Regions from separate parts of the Candidatus Photobacterium acropomis genome, predicted to be linked through region 2. Evidence: riboswitches for the same ligand, from Rfam matches in the RefSeq annotation. Region 2 holds a riboswitch; each other region holds the start of a gene.

Region 1 (6,631 bases), 320 kb from region 2:
GCTGCGATCAATGCAGGCGCGAACACCATTAATATTCCAGATACCGTAGGCTACACCCTACCAAGTGAATTTGGTGGCATCATCACTCAACTATTTAACCGTGTTCCGAATATCGATAAAGCCATCATCTCGGTTCACTGTCATGATGATTTAGGTATGTCTGTTGCTAACTCAATGGCAGCGGTTCAAGCGGGTGCTCGCCAAGTGGAAGGGACGATTAACGGCTTAGGTGAACGTGCAGGTAACTGTTCGCTAGAAGAGATCGCCATGATCATCAAAACCCGTCAAGAGCTACTTGGCGTGACCACCAATATCAAGCACGATGAAATTCACCGCACCAGTAAAATGGTCAGCCAACTGTGTAACATGCCTATTCAGGCCAACAAAGCGATTGTTGGTGCTAATGCCTTTAGTCACTCATCAGGTATTCACCAAGATGGCATGCTAAAGAACAAGAACACCTATGAAATCATGACGCCAGAATCTATTGGCCTTAAAAACCAAGCGCTAAACCTAACTAGCCGTTCAGGTCGTGCAGCAGTGAAAAGCCATATGGATGCCATGGGTTACACCGAAAACGAATACAACCTAGATAAATTGTATGCGGATTTCCTAAAGCTAGCGGATCGTAAAGGTCAGGTGTTTGATTATGATCTTGAAGCGCTGATGCATTTTTCCAACCTACGTGATGAAGATGACTACTTCAAACTCAATTACCTAAGCGTGCAATCAGGCAGTGTAATGGCAACCACCAGCATCAAGCTGCAATGTGGTGATGAAGAAAAATGTGAAGCGGCTGTCGGTAATGGCCCAGTTGATGCGCTATACCAATGTATTTACCGTTTAACAGGTTACGACATCGTATTGGATAAGTTTGATCTAACCGCCAAAGGTGAAGGCGAAGATGGTCTAGGTCAGGCAGATATTATCGCTAACTATAAAGGCAGAAAATACCACGGTACGGGTCTCGCAACCGATATTGTTGAAGCCTCTGGTCAAGCCCTACTGCACGTTATTAATAGTATTCACCGTGCCGATCAAATTGAAGAGATCAAACAGCGCTCTGCTCATTGAGCTGATAGCAAACCCAGATAACGAATTTTAATGTTTACATAATTACGGAGAGCAACAAGCCATGGCAGGTTCTTACAAAATTGCAGTTCTACCCGGTGACGGGATTGGCCCTGAAGTGATGCAGCAAGCACATAAAGTGCTAGATGCTGTTGAAGCTAAATTTAATCTTACCTTTGCTCGTACCGAGTATGATGTCGGCGGGATTGCTATCGACAACCACGGTTGCCCACTACCTGATGCAACCCTAAAAGGCTGTGAAGAGGCTGACGCTGTACTATTTGGCTCTGTCGGTGGCCCTAAATGGGAACACCTTGCACCAAATGATCAACCTGAGCGTGGTGCCCTACTGCCACTACGTAAACACTTCCAACTATTTTGTAATCTTCGCCCAGCACAGATCCACCGTGGCCTTGAGAAGTTCTCGCCACTGCGTGCTGATATTTCTGAGCGCGGCTTTGATATTGCGGTAGTCCGTGAACTAACGGGCGGTATCTACTTTGGTCAGCCAAAAGGTCGTGAAGGTGAAGGCGATCAAGAAAAAGCGTTCGATACCGAAGTTTACTATCGTTATGAGATTGAACGTATTGCCAAGATTGCCTTTGAATCAGCACGTCTTCGTAGCAAGAAAGTATGCTCGATTGATAAAGCGAACGTACTACAAAGCTCAATTCTATGGCGTGAAGTGGTCGAAGAAGTGGCAAAAGACTACCCAGATGTCAGCCTTAGCCACATGTACATTGATAATGCGACGATGCAGCTTATTAAAGATCCTTCGCAGTTTGATGTGATGCTATGTTCAAACATCTTCGGCGACATCATTTCAGATGAATGTGCCATGATCACAGGATCTATGGGTATGTTGCCATCAGCCAGTCTTAACCAAGACAAGTTTGGCATGTACGAACCAGCGGGCGGCTCTGCACCTGATATTGCAGGTAAGAATATCGCCAACCCAGTGGCACAGATCCTATCAGCTGCACTGATGCTACGTTACAGCCTTGGCGAAGAAAAAGCTGCACGCACTATTGAGCAAGCTGTATCACAAGCATTGGAAGCTGGTGAACTCACCGCCGATCTTGCCAGTGATAAACCTGCATTAACCACCTCTGAAATGGGCGACAAGATCGCTGCATACATTCAGCAAGCATAAGGGAGCATGAGCAATGTCGAACACTAATAATAGCGCCCCTAAAACGCTTTACGAGAAAGTTTACGATGCCCACGTTGCCGTTGCAGCACAAGGCGAAAACCCGATCCTGTATATCGATCGCCACTTAGTGCATGAAGTGACATCACCACAGGCTTTTGATGGTCTGCGTGAAAAAGGTCGTAAAGTACGCCAAGTATCAAAAACCTTTGCCACCATGGATCACAATGTCTCTACTCAAACTAAAGACATTAATGCCTCGGGTGAAATGGCACGCATTCAAATGGAAACGCTAGCCAAAAACTGTGAAGAATTTGGTGTTACCCTGTACGACCTAAATCATAAATATCAAGGCATTGTGCACGTTATGGGCCCAGAGCTAGGTATTACGCTACCGGGTATGACCATTGTTTGTGGTGACTCACATACCGCCACTCACGGTGCCTTTGGCGCGCTAGCCTTTGGTATTGGTACTTCTGAAGTGGAGCACGTTCTAGCAACTCAGACCCTAAAACAATCTCGTGCCAAAACCATGAAGATTGAAGTAAAAGGTAAAGTTGCTGAAGGCATTACCGCTAAAGATATCGTCCTTGCGATCATCGGTAAAACCACTGCCGCTGGCGGTACGGGTTATGTAGTGGAGTTCTGTGGGGAAGCCATTACCGATCTGACGATGGAAGGTCGTATGACCGTCTGTAACATGGCAATTGAACTGGGCGCAAAAGCCGGTTTGATCGCACCGGATCAAACCACGTTTGATTATATTAAAGATCGTGAATTTGCACCGAAAGGCGCTGACTTTGATGCAGCAGTCGAATACTGGACATCACTGAAATCGGATCCTGATGCTGAGTTTGATGCAGTCGTCACCCTTGATGCGAAAGATATTAAACCACAAGTGACATGGGGAACTAACCCTGGCCAAGTGATTGCCGTTGACGAGCCAATTCCAACACCTGAAAGCTTTAACGATCCAGTAGAAAAAGCATCAGCGGAAAAAGCCCTCGCTTACATGGGGCTAGAAGCAGGTAAAGCACTGTCTGATTTTTCTGTTGATAAGGTATTTATCGGTTCATGTACCAACTCACGTATTGAAGATATGCGTGCAGCAGCAGCGATTGCCAAAGGGCGTAAAGTTGCCCCTAATGTTCAGGCTCTGGTTGTGCCAGGTTCAGAGCAAGTTAAAGCACAAGCGGAAAAAGAAGGGCTAGATAAAATCTTTATTGAAGCCGGCTTTGAATGGCGTCTACCTGGGTGCTCAATGTGCTTGGCAATGAATAACGATCGCTTAGGTCCCGGTGAACGTTGTGCCTCAACCAGTAACCGTAACTTCGAAGGTCGCCAAGGCCGTGATGGACGTACTCACCTAGTAAGTCCTGCGATGGCAGCCGCTGCGGCATGTGCTGGTCACTTTGTCGATATTCGTCAACTAGACGCAGCTTCTGCGTAACAAAAGGATGTGAACATGACTGGTTTTAAACAACACACTGGGCTTGTCGTACCGCTAGATGCTGCCAACGTCGATACCGATGCGATTATTCCAAAACAATTTTTACAGAAAGTCACTCGTACTGGATTTGGTAAACACCTTTTCCATGACTGGCGTTTTCTTGATGATACTGGCGAGCAAGCAAATCCTGATTTTGTAATGAATGCCCCACGTTACCAAGGGGCTAGTATTCTGCTTGCCCGTGAAAACTTTGGCTGTGGTTCATCTCGTGAGCACGCACCATGGGCACTGGCTGATTACGGGATCCAAGTAATGATCGCACCAAGCTTTGCCGACATTTTCTACGGTAACTCGATCAACAACCAAATGGTGCCTGTTCGCCTAACCGAGCAAGAAGTCGATGAGCTGTTCCAATTTGTTGAAGCCAATGAAGGTGCTGAGATCAACGTCGATCTCGAAAAGATGATCGTCACCGCTAACGGTAAAACCTATTCATTCGAAATTGATGAATTCCGTCGCCACTGTTTGCTTAATGGTCTAGACAACATCGGCTTAACGCTACAACACGAAGATAAGATCGCCAGCTTTGAGAGCCAAATCCCTCGCTTCCTTGCTTAATCATTCATCATTTTAAACTTCATAGACGCCCTTTGTGGGCGTTTATTTTTTGTCGCTAATAACAAAATAAACAATAAAAGCAGGTTTTAGTCACCAAATACTCTATAGTCGTTTAGAAAAACGATTGCTTACTATTATCAAGGAATACAACACCTTGATGAGAGAATGTTAATACTGTCATTGCTTTAAATAATATGCGCTTTGTCTACAGCAGGTGGTGTATTCAGACGCTATCACTTATTTACTGTTACAGGTACAATGCATTGTTCTCATTGGGGAGCCTGTTGGCTGAGATTGTTAAGCATAACTGCTTTATACAGAACCCATCGAACCTGAACCAGGTAATGCTGGCGTAGGAATTGAGATACTCGAACATTTAACTAAATGCTCGAGTCTGCTGCACCGCACGATGCGACAGCTCTCAAACCTGTGCCGCTCTCTCTTTCTATTTTTGTCCATAGGATGTCGGACATACCGGAGCGCATAGTGAAAAAAACAACCACTCTTCTACCACTTATCTCATTGTCACTTATCGCAAGCACTGCTTTTGCTGCCGACAATACTCTCAACGTCTACACCTACAGCTCATTTGCATCTGAATGGGGCCCTGGCCCTGTGATCAAGAAAGCATTTGAAGCGCAATGTAATGGCTGCAAGGTAAATTTTGTTTCACTAGAAGATGGCGTCTCTATTTTAAATCGTGTGCGTCTTGAAGGTAAAAACAGCAAAGCCGATATTCTATTAGGGCTTGATAATAACCTGATGACAGAAGCAAAAAACACTGGATTACTAACAACCTCTAACGTTGATACCAGTAAGCTAACACTACCCAAAGGCTGGAATGACGATACATTCGTGCCTTATGACTATGGCTACTTTGCCTTTGTCTACGACAGTTCAAAACTGCCAAATCCACCAGCAAGTCTTGACGCCTTGATCAAAGATCAAAACATTAGTGTGATCTACCAAGATCCTCGCACCTCAACCCCAGGCCAAGGTTTAATGTTGTGGATCAAGTCTGTCTATGGCGATAAAGCACCGGAAATGTGGCAGCAATTGGCAAAACACACCGTCACTGTAACCAAAGGCTGGTCAGAAGCTTATAACATGTTCTTAAAAGGCGAGTCAGATATGGTGCTGTCATACACCACATCACCGGCTTATCACATCATTGCTGAGAACAAGCATCAGTACAAAGCGGCTGATTTTAAAGAAGGCCACTACATGCAAGTGGAAGTCGCAGCGAAGATGAAAAATAGCCCACATCCAAAACTGGCTGATGAGTTCATACAATTTATTGTCAGTGATGCGTTCCAATCACAAATCGCTACCCATAACTGGATGTATCCAGTAACCAAACAAAACTTACCAAAAGGATTTGATGAGCTCACCGTACCAAGCAAAGCCCTTGAGTTTAGTGCCGATGAAGTGGCAACACACCGCAAAGCTTGGATCCGCGAGTGGCAACAAGCATTGACTCAATAATGGTTTAAGACTTTGAACAAACGCATCACCTTATTGCCCGGTATGATCAGTGCCGGGCTGATCATTTTCATTGTCGTTTCTGCGCTATATGCCTTAATCAGTGAAGCTAGCGATTGGCAACTGGCAACCTTATGGCATGATCCCTACCTGCGTCATGTAACGGGGTTTAGCTTCTATCAAGCGATCCTCTCAACGCTACTCAGTATCATTCCTGCGATCCCCATCGCCTATGCCCTTTCTCGTCGTCAATTTATCGGCAAAGCCCTACTCCTTCGCCTCTTTGCGATGACATTGGTTATGCCCGTCTTAGTGGCCGTTTTTGGTTTACTGTCGATTTATGGCAAAAGCGGCATCATCAGCCACGGCTTAGCGGCACTTGGCTTACCACCATTAAATATTTACGGCTTAAGTGGGATCTTACTGGCACATGTGTTTTTAAACCTGCCGCTTACTGTACGCTTTTTACTGCAAAGCCTCGATGGTATTCCTGCTGAGCAACATCAACTTGCTGCTCATTTAGGGATCACAGGATGGAGTAAGTTTCGCTTAATTGCATGGCCTCGACTACGCCAGCAGCTACCGCACATTGCCGGCTTAGTCTTCATGCTGTGCTTTACCAGTTTTGCGGTGATCATGTCATTAGGTGGCGGTCCTAAATCCACCACGATTGAACTCGCGATTTATCAAGCGCTGCGTTATGACTTTGATTTAGCAACCGGTGCTATTTTGGCGCTATGGCAAATGCTGCTGTGTTGTTCGTTAGTATTGATCACTCAACGCTTTGCTAAACCACTATCAACCCTAAATGGCTCGATCAATAAAACGGTAGTGAACTATCACGATCACTGGCGTGCTAA
Region 2 (6,631 bases):
AGAACCCCTGTGAGGGGAGTGAAATAGAACCTGAAACCGTGTACGTACAAGCAGTAGGAGCCCACTTGTTGGGTGACTGCGTACCTTTTGTATAATGGGTCAGCGACTTAATTTTAGTAGCAAGGTTAACCGTTTAGGGGAGCCGTAGGGAAACCGAGTCTTAACTGGGCGAATGAGTTGCTAGGATTAGACCCGAAACCGAGTGATCTAGCCATGGGCAGGTTGAAGGTGAGGTAACACTTACTGGAGGACCGAACCGACTAATGTTGAAAAATTAGCGGATGACTTGTGGCTAGGGGTGAAAGGCCAATCAAACTCGGAGATAGCTGGTTCTCCCCGAAAGCTATTTAGGTAGCGCCTCGGACGAATACTACTGGGGGTAGAGCACTGTTAAGGCTAGGGGGTCATCCCGACTTACCAACCCTTTGCAAACTCCGAATACCAGTAAGTACTATCCGGGAGACACACGGCGGGTGCTAACGTCCGTCGTGAAGAGGGAAACAACCCAGACCGCCAGCTAAGGTCCCAAAGTTATAGCTAAGTGGGAAACGATGTGGGAAGGCTCAGACAGCCAGGATGTTGGCTTAGAAGCAGCCATCATTTAAAGAAAGCGTAATAGCTCACTGGTCGAGTCGGCCTGCGCGGAAGATTTAACGGGGCTAAGCTATACACCGAAGCTGCGGCAATGCGATTTAGTTCATTGGGTAGGGGAGCGTTCTGTAAGCCGTTGAAGGTGAGTTGTAAAGCTTGCTGGAGGTATCAGAAGTGCGAATGCTGACATGAGTAACGATAAAGGGAGTGAAAAACTCCCTCGCCGGAAGATCAAGGGTTCCTGTCCAACGTTAATCGGGGCAGGGTAAGTCGACCCCTAAGGCGAGGCCGAAAGGCGTAGTCGATGGGAAACGGGTTAATATTCCCGTACTTCTTATAATTGCGATGGAGGGACGGAGAAGGCTAGGTGAGCCTGGCGACGGTTGTCCAGGTCCAAGTATGTAGGCTGATGGTTTAGGCAAATCCGGACCATCTTAAGGCTGAGATACGATGTCGAGTCACTACGGTGATGAAGTCATTGATGCCATGCTTCCGGGAAAAGCTTCTAAGCTTCAGATTATAAGGAATCGTACCCCAAACCGACACAGGTGATCAGGTAGAGAATACCAAGGCGCTTGAGAGAACTCGGGTGAAGGAACTAGGCAAAATGGTACCGTAACTTCGGGAGAAGGTACGCTCCTAGCGGTGATGAGACTTGCTCTCTAAGCTGTCGGGAGTCGCAGATACCAGGTGGCTGCAACTGTTTATTAAAAACACAGCACTGTGCAAAATCGAAAGATGACGTATACGGTGTGACGCCTGCCCGGTGCCGGAAGGTTAATTGATGGGGTTAGACTTCGGTCGAAGCTCTTGATCGAAGCCCCGGTAAACGGCGGCCGTAACTATAACGGTCCTAAGGTAGCGAAATTCCTTGTCGGGTAAGTTCCGACCTGCACGAATGGCGTAATGATGGCCACGCTGTCTCCACCCGAGACTCAGTGAAATTGAAATCGCAGTGAAGATGCTGCGTCCCCGCGGCTAGACGGAAAGACCCCGTGAACCTTTACTATAGCTTGGCACTGAACATTGACCCTACATGTGTAGGATAGGTGGGAGACTGTGAAATAATCGCGCTAGCGGTTATGGAGTCGTCCTTGAAATACCACCCTTGTATGCTTGATGTTCTAACGTCGACCCCTTATCGGGGTTACGGACAGTGCCTGGTGGGTAGTTTGACTGGGGCGGTCTCCTCCCAAAGAGTAACGGAGGAGCACGAAGGTGGGCTAATCACGGTCGGACATCGTGAGGTTAGTGCAATGGCATAAGCCCGCTTGACTGCGAGACTGACAAGTCGAGCAGGTGCGAAAGCAGGTCATAGTGATCCGGTGGTTCTGAATGGAAGGGCCATCGCTCAACGGATAAAAGGTACTCCGGGGATAACAGGCTGATACCGCCCAAGAGTTCATATCGACGGCGGTGTTTGGCACCTCGATGTCGGCTCATCACATCCTGGGGCTGAAGTCGGTCCCAAGGGTATGGCTGTTCGCCATTTAAAGTGGTACGCGAGCTGGGTTTAGAACGTCGTGAGACAGTTCGGTCCCTATCTGCCGTGGGCGTTGGATGATTGAGAGGGGCTGCTCCTAGTACGAGAGGACCGGAGTGGACGAACCGCTGGTGTTCGGGTTGTGTCGCCAGACGCATTGCCCGGTAGCTAAGTTCGGAATCGATAACCGCTGAAAGCATCTAAGCGGGAAGCGAGCCTCAAGATGAGTCATCCCTAGACCTTTAAGGTCTCTAAAGGGTTGTTGAAGACTACAACGTTGATAGGTCGGGTGTGTAAGTGCTGTGAGGCATTGAGCTAACCGATACTAATTGCCCGTGAGGCTTAACCATACAACACCCAAGGGGTTTTATACGGACTCCAAGAACACTTGAACGTGTGTTTGAGAATCAGCTTTTCAAGATTGTACCGAATTTGCTTGGCGACCATAGCATTATGGACCCACCTGATCCCATGCCGAACTCAGTAGTGAAACGTAATAGCGCCGATGGTAGTGTGGGGTCTCCCCATGTGAGAGTAGGACATCGCCAGGCTTCCTATTCGTTTTCATCTTTTTAAGAAAAAGATGAAAGCAAAAAAGATAAGATGCTTGTTCTGAACGACAGGTATCGGATAAAACGAACGTTTTATCTCCGTGTGGAGCGGTAGTTCAGTTGGTTAGAATACCGGCCTGTCACGCCGGGGGTCGCGGGTTCGAGTCCCGTCCGCTCCGCCACTTATTAAGAAGCCTCGCTAGAAATAGCGGGGCTTTTTTGCATTTATCGATTTAGACTTTTCGATTGTCTATAAAGCATGATTAAGATGCAGTTTTTTGAGTTTGATATAAATGATGGTATGTCGTGCTATTGGGTAAATTGCTATTTAAGTTTACGTATCCTAGATGTAAGACATAAAAAACCGCCTAATAGGCGGTTTTTTTATGTCTGCTAGTTAGCTTTTCATCATGATTTGGTAACCAACATAACATGCGGCGATACTGACAATAACGTTAAGCAAAATGTTTAAACCAGCTTTAAAAAAATCGCCTTGCTGCATAAGTACTACGTTATCCATTGAGAATGTTGAGAACGTAGTTAATGCACCTAGGAAGCCCAAGCCGATGATTGGTCGCCATGGCGCAGCTTCAATCATTCCTTGATTCAGTGCTGACATCAATAGCCCCATGATCAGGGAGCCCAGCACGTTTACGGTTAAAGTACCGTATGGGAAGCCACGGCCAAATAGCATTACGCATAGCTCAGAAATTAGGTATCGTGAGCAGGCACCGAATGCACCACCAAGCGCGATGAATCCTAGTAATAAATATTGGCTCATTGGGATCTCGTTTATATTTTCAGGTAATGATAGAAAGCGGTCATGATAATCGCTAGTTAGAAAGGTGAGAACTCTCCAATATTGCAATCATTGATTCATTCGAATATTAATTCGTCAGCCACATCGTTAGTTGTATAGCTACATTTATAGCATCATAATCATAATTATTGAATTTGTAATGAGCCTTAGCTCAAGGAGGCTAGATATGTCGCTTTACCAAACTGTGTTATTAGCGGTTAACCCTGAAGATAAAAATGCGCATAAATTGATGGTAAAAGCTGGCGTTATTGCTGAGCAGAATCACGCTGATTTACATGTTGCTTATGTTGAACCAGGGATTGGCAACGTCAGCTTTATTGATGTTGAAGTTGAATTACAAGAAGAGCATGACGCTATTGCTAAAAAGCGTATGAAAGAGTTGTCTGAACTCATTGCAGCTTCTTCTTACAAGGTTAAAGCGATTCATACTGCAGATGGTGATGTAGCTAAACATATTGAAGCCTTAGCCAAGGAGCTTAATGCGAACCTTGTGATCACTGGGTATCACAAATCGACTTTCCACCTTTTTGGTGACTTAAGCGATTCTTTAGCGAATCACCTTAATTGTGATGTATTAATTTCACAATAATCTTGAGCAATATGCTGAATGTAATAAGAAGCCGTGTTGATACACGGCTTTTTGTTATCTGTCACTTTTCACATTTTTTCTCAGTATAAAGGTTGTTGCGCTTTTACAGCTTCTCTATACTCGTTGCTACTTGTCGGAGTGCCATATGGCTGAGACCGCATTGCGGGATCCGTTGAACCTGATCAGGCTAATACCTGCGAAGGGAACAAGAGAATGTCTTCTGCTACATATCTTCTAGGATCACTGTACGCATCTGCATAGTTGTACATAAAGTACACACCTCTTGTTTACGCCCATCCGCCAAGCATTTTCCCCTACATTGAAAAATCAAGGAAACTGCTATGTCGAATCGCAAGCAAGCGAGACTGGAAGCGAAACAATTTATTGAATCATTAACTGTTCAGCCATACCCAAATTCACAAAAAGTGTATGTGCAGGGAAGTCGACCTGATCTTCGTGTACCTATGCGTGAAATTACTCTTGCTGATAGTTTGGTTGGTGGCAGTAAAGAATCCCCTATTTTTGAACCAAACGAACCTGTACGTGTTTACGATACTTCGGGTTTTTATACCGATCCGGATAAGACGATTGATATCTACAGTGGTTTGCCTACTGTTCGCGAACAATGGATTTTAGATCGTGACGATACAGAGCTCCTTGACGGTTTAAGTTCTGATTATGCTAACGAACGCTTAGATGATAAGACGTTAGATGATTTACGCTTTGGTGAACGTGCACCGATCCGCTGTGCAAAAGCAGGTAAGTGCGTGACACAACTTCACTATGCGCGCCAAGGTATTATTACTCCTGAGATGGAATATATCGCGATCCGTGAAAATATGGGGCGTGCGAAATACCGTGATGAAGTCTTGAATCAGCAACATCCAGGCATTAGCTTTGGTGCCAACTTACCAAAAGAAATTACCCCTGAGTTTGTGCGTCAAGAAGTGGCTGAAGGTCGCGCAATTATTCCTGCCAATATTAACCATCCAGAAACTGAGCCAATGATCATTGGCCGAAACTTCCTTGTTAAAGTGAATGCCAACATTGGTAACTCGGCAGTGAGTTCATCAATTGAAGAAGAAGTTGAGAAGCTTGTTTGGTCGACCCGTTGGGGCGGCGATACGGTAATGGATTTATCAACAGGTCGAAATATTCACGAAACCCGTGAATGGATCATTCGTAACAGCCCTGTTCCGATTGGTACGGTACCTATGTATCAAGCTCTTGAAAAAGTGAATGGTGTGGCTGAGAACCTTAACTGGGAAGTATTCCGTGACACATTACTAGAGCAAGCTGAGCAAGGGGTGGATTACTTCACTATCCATGCTGGTGTACTGCTTCGTTATGTACCAATGACGGCAAAACGCGTAACAGGCATTGTATCGCGTGGCGGCTCTATTATGGCCAAGTGGTGCTTGGCACACCATAAAGAAAGTTTCCTCTACGAGCACTTCCGTGAGATCTGTGAGATTTGTGCGCAATACGATATTTCACTATCACTGGGTGATGGCCTGCGTCCGGGATCCGTCGCTGATGCGAATGATGAAGCGCAGTTTAGTGAGCTACGTACCTTAGGTGAGTTGACGAAGATTGCATGGGAATACGATGTTCAGGTCATGATTGAAGGCCCTGGACACGTACCAATGCATATGATCAAAGAAAACATGGAAGAGCAGCTTGAGCATTGTCATGAAGCGCCATTCTATACCTTAGGCCCTCTAACTACCGATATTGCACCAGGCTATGATCATATTACCTCGGGCATTGGTGCAGCGATGATCGGTTGGTATGGTTGTGCAATGCTTTGTTACGTGACACCTAAAGAGCATTTAGGCTTACCTAATAAAGAAGATGTAAAAGTTGGTCTTATTACTTATAAGCTATGTGCTCATGCGGCAGATTTAGCCAAAGGGCATCCCGGTGCGCAAGTACGTGATAATGCCTTATCAAAAGCACGTTTTGAGTTTCGTTGGGAAGACCAATTTAACCTTGGTTTAGATCCTGAAACGGCGCGTGCATATCACGACGAAACCCTACCTCAAGAGTCTGGCAAAATTGCCCATTTCTGCTCAATGTGTGGTCCTAAATTCTGCTCAATGAAGATCTCTCAAGAAGTACGTGATTATGCAAAAGATCTTGAACGATCTGATGAGCTAGCAATCAAGCTATTAGACGATCCGTTAGAGGGCATGCAGCAAAAAGCACAAGAATTCCGTGAGAAAGGTAGCGAGCTTTATCACCCTGCGAAAGAGGAGTGCTAAATGAGCACATTAAGCTTACCGAAGGCTTTATCGCCCTTGGTGATGCATATTGAGCCCTTATTAGCCGCAGCTGCTGACTATCAGTTAGGTGAGCAAGTCACGCTGATGCCATCAAGCCAAGCTTGGGTTGAGGTATCAACATCATCGAGCATTAAACGAGTGGGCTTTGAACAAGCCTGCTCCACTGAGCTGATAGATTATGAGATCCAAGATCAATGGGGCTCTATCGATGCGAAACTCTCATCGCTCAAAGCAGAAGTACTGAAACGCCCAGACTTAGTAATTTGTGGCTTGCCAGTTAAGGGTGGCTATCTAGATATTTGGCATCATGAT
Region 3 (6,631 bases), on a different contig from region 2:
ACCGATAGTGTTGACCAATCATCCATGGTTTCCATACGTTGATACATGCTGTCTTCATCTGTGATGGACGCATCTGACCATAGGCGCTCCGCAATCACGTACGAGCGAGGCCACATGCGTAATTCGAGCGTATCGTATTTAACGTTTTCAGCCCATAGAGTGATTTCACCACCAAGAATACGATCTTGTTGTTTTTGAGCTAATTCAACCGGTTTAGGTGCCGTTGGGTATTGACTGCCTTCGATGTTTGAACCTGCAATTAACTTACCTGTCATTGGATAGTTGGCATTACCAACCTGCATATCACCAGTGAGAACGCCATCTTTTAACACTACTTTTGGCATGGTTTGACCCATCCAAGAGTCCATCCAGAATTGGGTGACACCTTTAATTGTTTGGATATCAAAAATGGCGCGGCGAGATTTACCTTTGTAATCGATAAAGCCACGTTGAGTGCCATCTTTCGCGGTAATTAAAGTAAATGTTCCTGTAACAGCACTGCCTTTTTTACGAGGGGCTGTAAATTCCCAAGTTTGCCATTGCTCACCTTCGGCAACGACATCATCAACTTGAAGTGGCTTTGGCATCGGATCATTACGATAGTGCATGGCTGCAGGTTGTGCCTGATCAATGTAATAACCCGTTGAAAGAATTCCTTGATAACCATCGTTAGCAGATTCACCTAACGAGTCGTGACCACGCCAAGATTGGATCACAATACTCTTAGGGAGATCTGGGTGATAGGTTTCATCCCAGCCGATCATTTTTCGTTTATGGCGTTTTAAAATCTGCTCGACGCGTTGGTTAAAATAAGCGTGAAGGGCGAGTGCATCTTTCAAATTATTTTCTTTCATGAAACGCTGAACATGGGCACTGTTATTCCATTGCTCAGGATCAACTTCATCACCACCAATATGAATATATTCGTCAGGAAATAGTTCGGTAACTTCCGTAATTAAGGTGTTAATGAATTCATAGACTTCAGGTTTCGTCGGATCCAGTAATGGTTTATGAACACCCCATTTACGCTCTATTTGATAATCTTTTACTTCGGTCATTAATTTTGGATAAGCCGCGGCAATTGCGCTGGCATGACCAGGTAGATCCACTTCAGGAATGACTCGAATACCAAGACTATTGGCATACGCCACCACATCTTTAATTTGTTCTCGGGTATAAAAATGTCCGTCTGAGCCTTTCTCTTGCAGGTTAGGGTAGGCAACAGATTCTAAACGCCAGCCTTGATCATCGGTTAAGTGCCAGTGGAAAGTATTGAGTTTGGCTGATGCAAGTCCATCAAGTTGACGTTTAATGACATCAACAGGAATAAAGTGACGAGCCGTATCAATTAATGCGCCACGCCAAGGAAAGCGAGGTGAATCTTCAATGGTGACGGTTGGAATATTGAATCCATTGGTATCTGCTTGAATCAACTGCAAGAAGGTTTCAATACCACGCATTGCCCCATAAGGCGTATTAGCGGTTAATTTTGCTTGTTTACTGGTGACTTCTAACTGATAGCTTTCATCTTCTTTGGCGCGCTGTACTTTTGTTGGTGCAGGCGCTTTAACATCAATCGTGAGGGTTGGTGTTTGGTTTTTAGCTTGAATCGGTGTGGTGAGAAAAAGCCCTGTTTGTCTTTCAATGCGGTGATTTAAGCGTTCAACCAATGAGGTTAATCGTGGTGAAGTGAAGCCCGTTAATTGGGCATTGAAATGACGATCAATCACTAAAGGGGCGCTATTGGTTAATGACACTTGCTGAGGGTAAGGCATTAACTGAAGATCTGTATTAGGTTTTGCTGCCATAGTAGGAACCGAACATAGTAAGGCAATGCTGAATGCTAAAGGTTTTAAATTCATATTTTTCTCTAAGCGATGGTGAGCATGGATAACTTTTTGAGTTAATTTAGTCGCTTGGAGGTAAATATCCTGAAAATTAGGTTAAAAATAAGAGCTTTATCTTAGCCATAAGTCTTAATCATTCTGTGCTAGATCATGGAATATCATGTTTTTGTTGTATTTATGTTATAGATAAAGAAACAAAAATGACAAAGTTGAAAGCGTAAAATTGCTAACTTACAAGATAAGTGTGATCAGTGCTGAAGAATGAAAAATATTTGACGAAAAATGACAAAGAGTAACTGAGTTACATTGTTGTTGTGATGTTCGTTCATGTGGCTATCCCTCATTTATCGTATTGATATATGAGGGATATTTGATTGCTATAACAGTTTAAGAGCCGTGATTATTTGCTGTATCAGCATGTAGCGCAAAGAAATGATCAACAGGACCATGCCCATGTCCGATATTGAGTTTATCTGCATGTTGAATCGCAGCGGTAATATAGTGCTTTGCCAGTTGTACCGCAGACATAAGAGAATAACCTTGAGCAAGATAAGAGGCGATAGCTGATGATAAGGTACAACCTGTGCCGTGGGTATTACTGCTTTGAATTCGTGGTGCAGAGAAGATTTCTATCTCTTGCGGCAGGATAAGTACATCATTACTTTCATTTGTGTGTTCAAGGTGTCCACCTTTAAGCAAAGTCGCTTTTGCACCAAGTAAACGTAGTGTATTTATCATTGCTAACATGCCCTCTTGGGTATTGGGCGTATCTAATTGTGTTAATGCGGCAGCTTCTGGCAGGTTTGGAGTAATGATATCAGCAAGCGGCAGTAGCACTGTTTTAAGGGTTTTTATGGCTGTTTGTTTTAATAAAGGATCGCCGCTGGTGGCAATCATCACAGGATCGACTACTAAAAACTTTGGCTGATATTGGCGAATTTTCGCCGCGACAAGCTCAATGATATCGCTATCAGCAAGCATACCAATTTTCACTGCAACAATGTTTAAATCACTAAATACAGCATCTAACTGTTTTTCAATAATCGACAAGGGGATAGGGTGCACAGCAGAAACCCCAAGGGTATTTTGTGCTGTGATAGCGGTAATCACAGAACACGCATACCCACCGGTAGCAGATATAGCTTTGATATCCGCTTGGATACCTGCTCCACCACCGCTATCTGATCCGGCAATGGTTAAAACGATGGGCGTTGTAGCTTTATTGAAAGTGACTGACATAGCATATCTCTATAATAAAGCGTAAGAAGTGCTTACCTAAAAAGCAGGTATGATTACTTACCTTTTAAGCATCAACTGAACAGCAATTGATTTTAGTTCCTTACGCCAGTACTAACTGGTTCAAGTAAATACGGGTTCCACAATAGGTGTGATCTCAGCACAAGGCTCCCCGACTAAGGGCTATATAGTACCAAAAATGTGACTAGCTGACTTCTGTTAGCACTAATTTGTGATACTGAGTCAGTTAATAAATTTGATTTATTTGTAGTTGACGTAACGAAAAAGCTATTTAGTTGTTAACCTTGTCTAATAATTTACATTTAGTTAAGAAAAATATTATCTTTATTTGGAATTAAATGTGTAACCAAATATTAATAATTATGGTTGTAGATGAGTATAAATATTTCTTAATGGAATATAATTATTATTTAATCTTATTCGATATTAAAATTGTTAATTTAATAAACAAATCACGTTGTGAGTTATTCTTTATTGGAATTTATTTTTAGTGTGAAGATAAATTACCTTATTATTAATAACCATAATTACTTTGATAGAATTTAATGGAGACTTTTACCTTATATAATAATTATGAATAAAAACTTACATTCGCTATCGTATTTTTTACCAGCATTCTTATTTTCATTTTATAGCGTTTCTTCAGCTTCATCAGAAATCGATAGTTTGATGTCGATGGATTTAGATGAGTTAACAACTCAGAACGTGACAGTCACAACGGCAGCTAAAAAAGAGCAGTCGCTTAATGAAGTACCCGCTGCGTTATATGTGATCACCAATGAACAAATTCGCCGTAGTGGCGTACGCTCTATTGCCGAAGCTCTCGCATTAGCACCCGGAGTACAAGTAACCAAGATCAGTGAATTTAATTGGCAGGTTTCTCTGCGCGGTTTAAATGAAACGCTGTTTAATAAATTGCTAGTGATGGTGGATGGACGCAGCGTCTTTAGCCCTCTCATGTCAGGTACTTTTTGGCATACCATTGATACGATTTTAGATGATATTGATCGTATTGAGATCTTACGCGGTTCTGCTGGCACGATGTGGGGGGGGAATGCGACTAATGGTGTTATCAATGTCATTACTAAAAATAGTAATGAAACCTTAGGTCAGTTTTTAGAAATAGCGCATGGTCAATATAACTATAAAGAAGCAGACTACCGTTATGGTTTTCAATTAAATGATTTCACAACAGCAAGATTATCAGTAAAAGGTGTTCAATCTGATTATTACTCATTTAATGATGATGAGTGGAATAATTATAATGTTGCGTTTCGTACCGATTATATTGAAGAAGATCAGTTCTTAACTTTCCAATTAGGTGGTTACCATACTAAGTCAGAGCATTTTAGTTGGTATACCTATGATATTTTGGATAAGCCTGTTCATCCTTTGTATCCTAATACAGCGATAGTAGCGAATCCTTCACTATTAACAGATTATTCTCGTGGCGTTTATTCGAGTCTTAATTTTGGTAAGAGGGTGGGTGATACTCAATATAAGGGGTCATTATGGGCAGATACTAATTCACGTACAGAGCCAACAGCGAATGGTAAATACAGTACGGTGAATGGTGATGTATTAATGATCACTAAATTGAACGAACAAAATGAATTAACTCTAGGTATTGGTGCGCGTTTTACTCGCTTAAAAATTCCAACGGCTAAGCACGATTATTATACTGATATGCAGCCTTATCAGCGCATAACATCAGATCATGTGCAGAGAGAGCAGATCTACAATGTGTTCTCGCAGTTAGAAACGCAACTGACAGATAAAGTCACATCAAGCCTTGGGGTTAAAGTTGAGCATTTCACTCGTAATCATACAACTGAAGTAGAACCTCAATTAAGACTGCATTATAAAGCAACGGATGATCATCAATTATGGACGGGAATAGGTCGTGCCGTAGTGACGCCATCTGCAGTTGACTCAACAACAGATATGTTTGTTTTAGGTAATGCGATAGCTGCTATTCCCAATTGTGATTTATCTCAGCACCCATCGTGTGTGGGTATTTATCCTGCGATGAATTATACCGCTGGCAATGAAGATCTAGACAATGAGTCAGTCGTGACTTGGGATGTGGGTTACCGTGGTAAATTGACTGATACATTCTCTCTTGACGCCACTATTTTTTACAGTGAATACGATAACTTACGTATGATTGATGATGGTCGTTGGATATGTACTTATGGTTATTGTGAAGATGGTACTACGTTACCTGGAGGTACAGCTATTTTCCGAAATAGTTACAGCGATAACTTAAAAGCGCAAAGCTATGGTGCTGAGTTAGCTTTGTTCTGGCAACCAACAGAAGCGATCAATTTTAATACCTCATACAGTTTTATTGATACCCAATCAGAGTGTGATTCACGTTACAGAACTTGTGATACGTACCTCAATGGTGGCTATAAAGCATTATATGATCATCAGCCAAATCATTATGGCTCTATCCAGATGATGTGGACGCTTAATCCACAATGGCAAATTGATTGGTGGTTAAAGCATAAAGGATCAGTGTCATCATCAATGGAATATTATGAAGCGCCAGCTATCACCACATTAGATTTACGCGTTGCATGGCAGCAAAAACACTCGTGGCCGTTAGTAGAGTTTGTTGTTGATGGCTTGGGTAGCTCGACTTATGAAGATATGCCTAATAAAGCACCGTTAGAAGAAACGGTATTTATGCGCTTGTCGTGGACAAAACTATAGTGGGGCGGAATGCAAAGTAACGATTGCACACCGAGCAATATGATGAAACAGATAATGGTGGGGCTTTTTGTTAAGCCTTACCGTTTTTGCCGTCTGTACACTTTGTATTTTATGGTGGCTTTGGCATTTTTTATCAATGTCTTAGTCCATAAAGCATATGCTAATAATGCTGCCGATTATGAAATTTCAGCCGTGTATATTTATCGTTTTTCGCAATTTATTACGTGGCCGAAAAAGAGCGAAAAATTGACTTACTGCACACTCGGTACTGACAAGGTAGCATTAACCTTAAGTCGATTACTTAAAGCGAATCATAGTGGAAACAACATCGTTACGTTAACGAATATCAATCAAATTAACCAATGTCATATTGCGTATATTTCACCTCAGCGAGAACTCGATCTTAATCATATCCCTATAAAGCAAGGGGTCTTAACTATTGGTTCGGGTGAAGCATTTTTAAATAAAGGTGGCATGATTGAACTGCGTTCAATGGATAATAAAGTGCGCCCAGCTATTGCATTAACACATGCTAAAAAAGCCGAACTTTTGATTAGCTCCAAGCTATTAAAAATCGCGATTCTTCCGACGCTAGAGAAAGACGATCACAAAGGAGTGCAACCATGAGTAAATCTTGGATGAACGCACTTTCTTTTAATCAGCGTTTATATTTACCGCTCGTGTTTTTTGTTGTTTCACTATTTTTGGTATTCCAAACATTAGGCTCGTATAAATACATTGAAAGTGAAAAGCAGAATCTTGTTAATCGTACAAATATTCTGGCTACAGGTATTGGTACAAACTTAACG

Evidence for each region. Region 2 has a riboswitch for thiamine pyrophosphate ahead of thiC (phosphomethylpyrimidine synthase ThiC). Riboswitches for the same ligand answer to the same signal wherever they lie in the genome.
Region 1: another riboswitch for thiamine pyrophosphate. It lies ahead of thiB (thiamine ABC transporter substrate binding subunit); the one in region 2 lies ahead of thiC (phosphomethylpyrimidine synthase ThiC).
Region 3: another riboswitch for thiamine pyrophosphate. It lies ahead of thiD (bifunctional hydroxymethylpyrimidine kinase/phosphomethylpyrimidine kinase); the one in region 2 lies ahead of thiC (phosphomethylpyrimidine synthase ThiC).

The regions. Positions count from the first base shown of each region.
Region 1 is NZ_CP131609.1:71,645-78,275, forward strand. It holds gene leuA (2-isopropylmalate synthase) at 1-1,074, shown strand, start outside; gene leuB (3-isopropylmalate dehydrogenase) at 1,136-2,224, shown strand; gene leuC (3-isopropylmalate dehydratase large subunit) at 2,238-3,671, shown strand; gene leuD (3-isopropylmalate dehydratase small subunit) at 3,687-4,289, shown strand; TPP riboswitch at 4,553-4,665, shown strand; gene thiB (thiamine ABC transporter substrate binding subunit) at 4,752-5,774, shown strand; gene thiP (thiamine/thiamine pyrophosphate ABC transporter permease ThiP) at 5,817-6,631, shown strand, end outside.
Region 2 is NZ_CP131609.1:387,720-394,350, reverse strand. It holds rRNA gene Q7657_RS08450 (23S ribosomal RNA) at 1-2,424, shown strand, start outside; rRNA gene rrf (5S ribosomal RNA) at 2,510-2,625, shown strand; tRNA gene Q7657_RS08440 (tRNA-Asp) at 2,731-2,807, shown strand; gene crcB (fluoride efflux transporter CrcB) at 3,023-3,406, opposite strand; gene Q7657_RS08430 (universal stress protein) at 3,612-4,034, shown strand; TPP riboswitch at 4,159-4,256, shown strand; gene thiC (phosphomethylpyrimidine synthase ThiC) at 4,376-6,298, shown strand; gene thiE (thiamine phosphate synthase) at 6,299-6,631, shown strand, end outside.
Region 3 is NZ_CP131608.1:1,358,934-1,365,564, reverse strand. It holds gene Q7657_RS06180 (beta-N-acetylhexosaminidase) at 1-1,862, opposite strand, end outside; gene thiD (bifunctional hydroxymethylpyrimidine kinase/phosphomethylpyrimidine kinase) at 2,235-3,086, opposite strand; TPP riboswitch at 3,167-3,268, opposite strand; gene Q7657_RS06170 (TonB-dependent receptor plug domain-containing protein) at 3,678-5,822, shown strand; gene Q7657_RS06165 (YfiR family protein) at 5,832-6,449, shown strand; gene Q7657_RS06160 (diguanylate cyclase domain-containing protein) at 6,446-6,631, shown strand, end outside.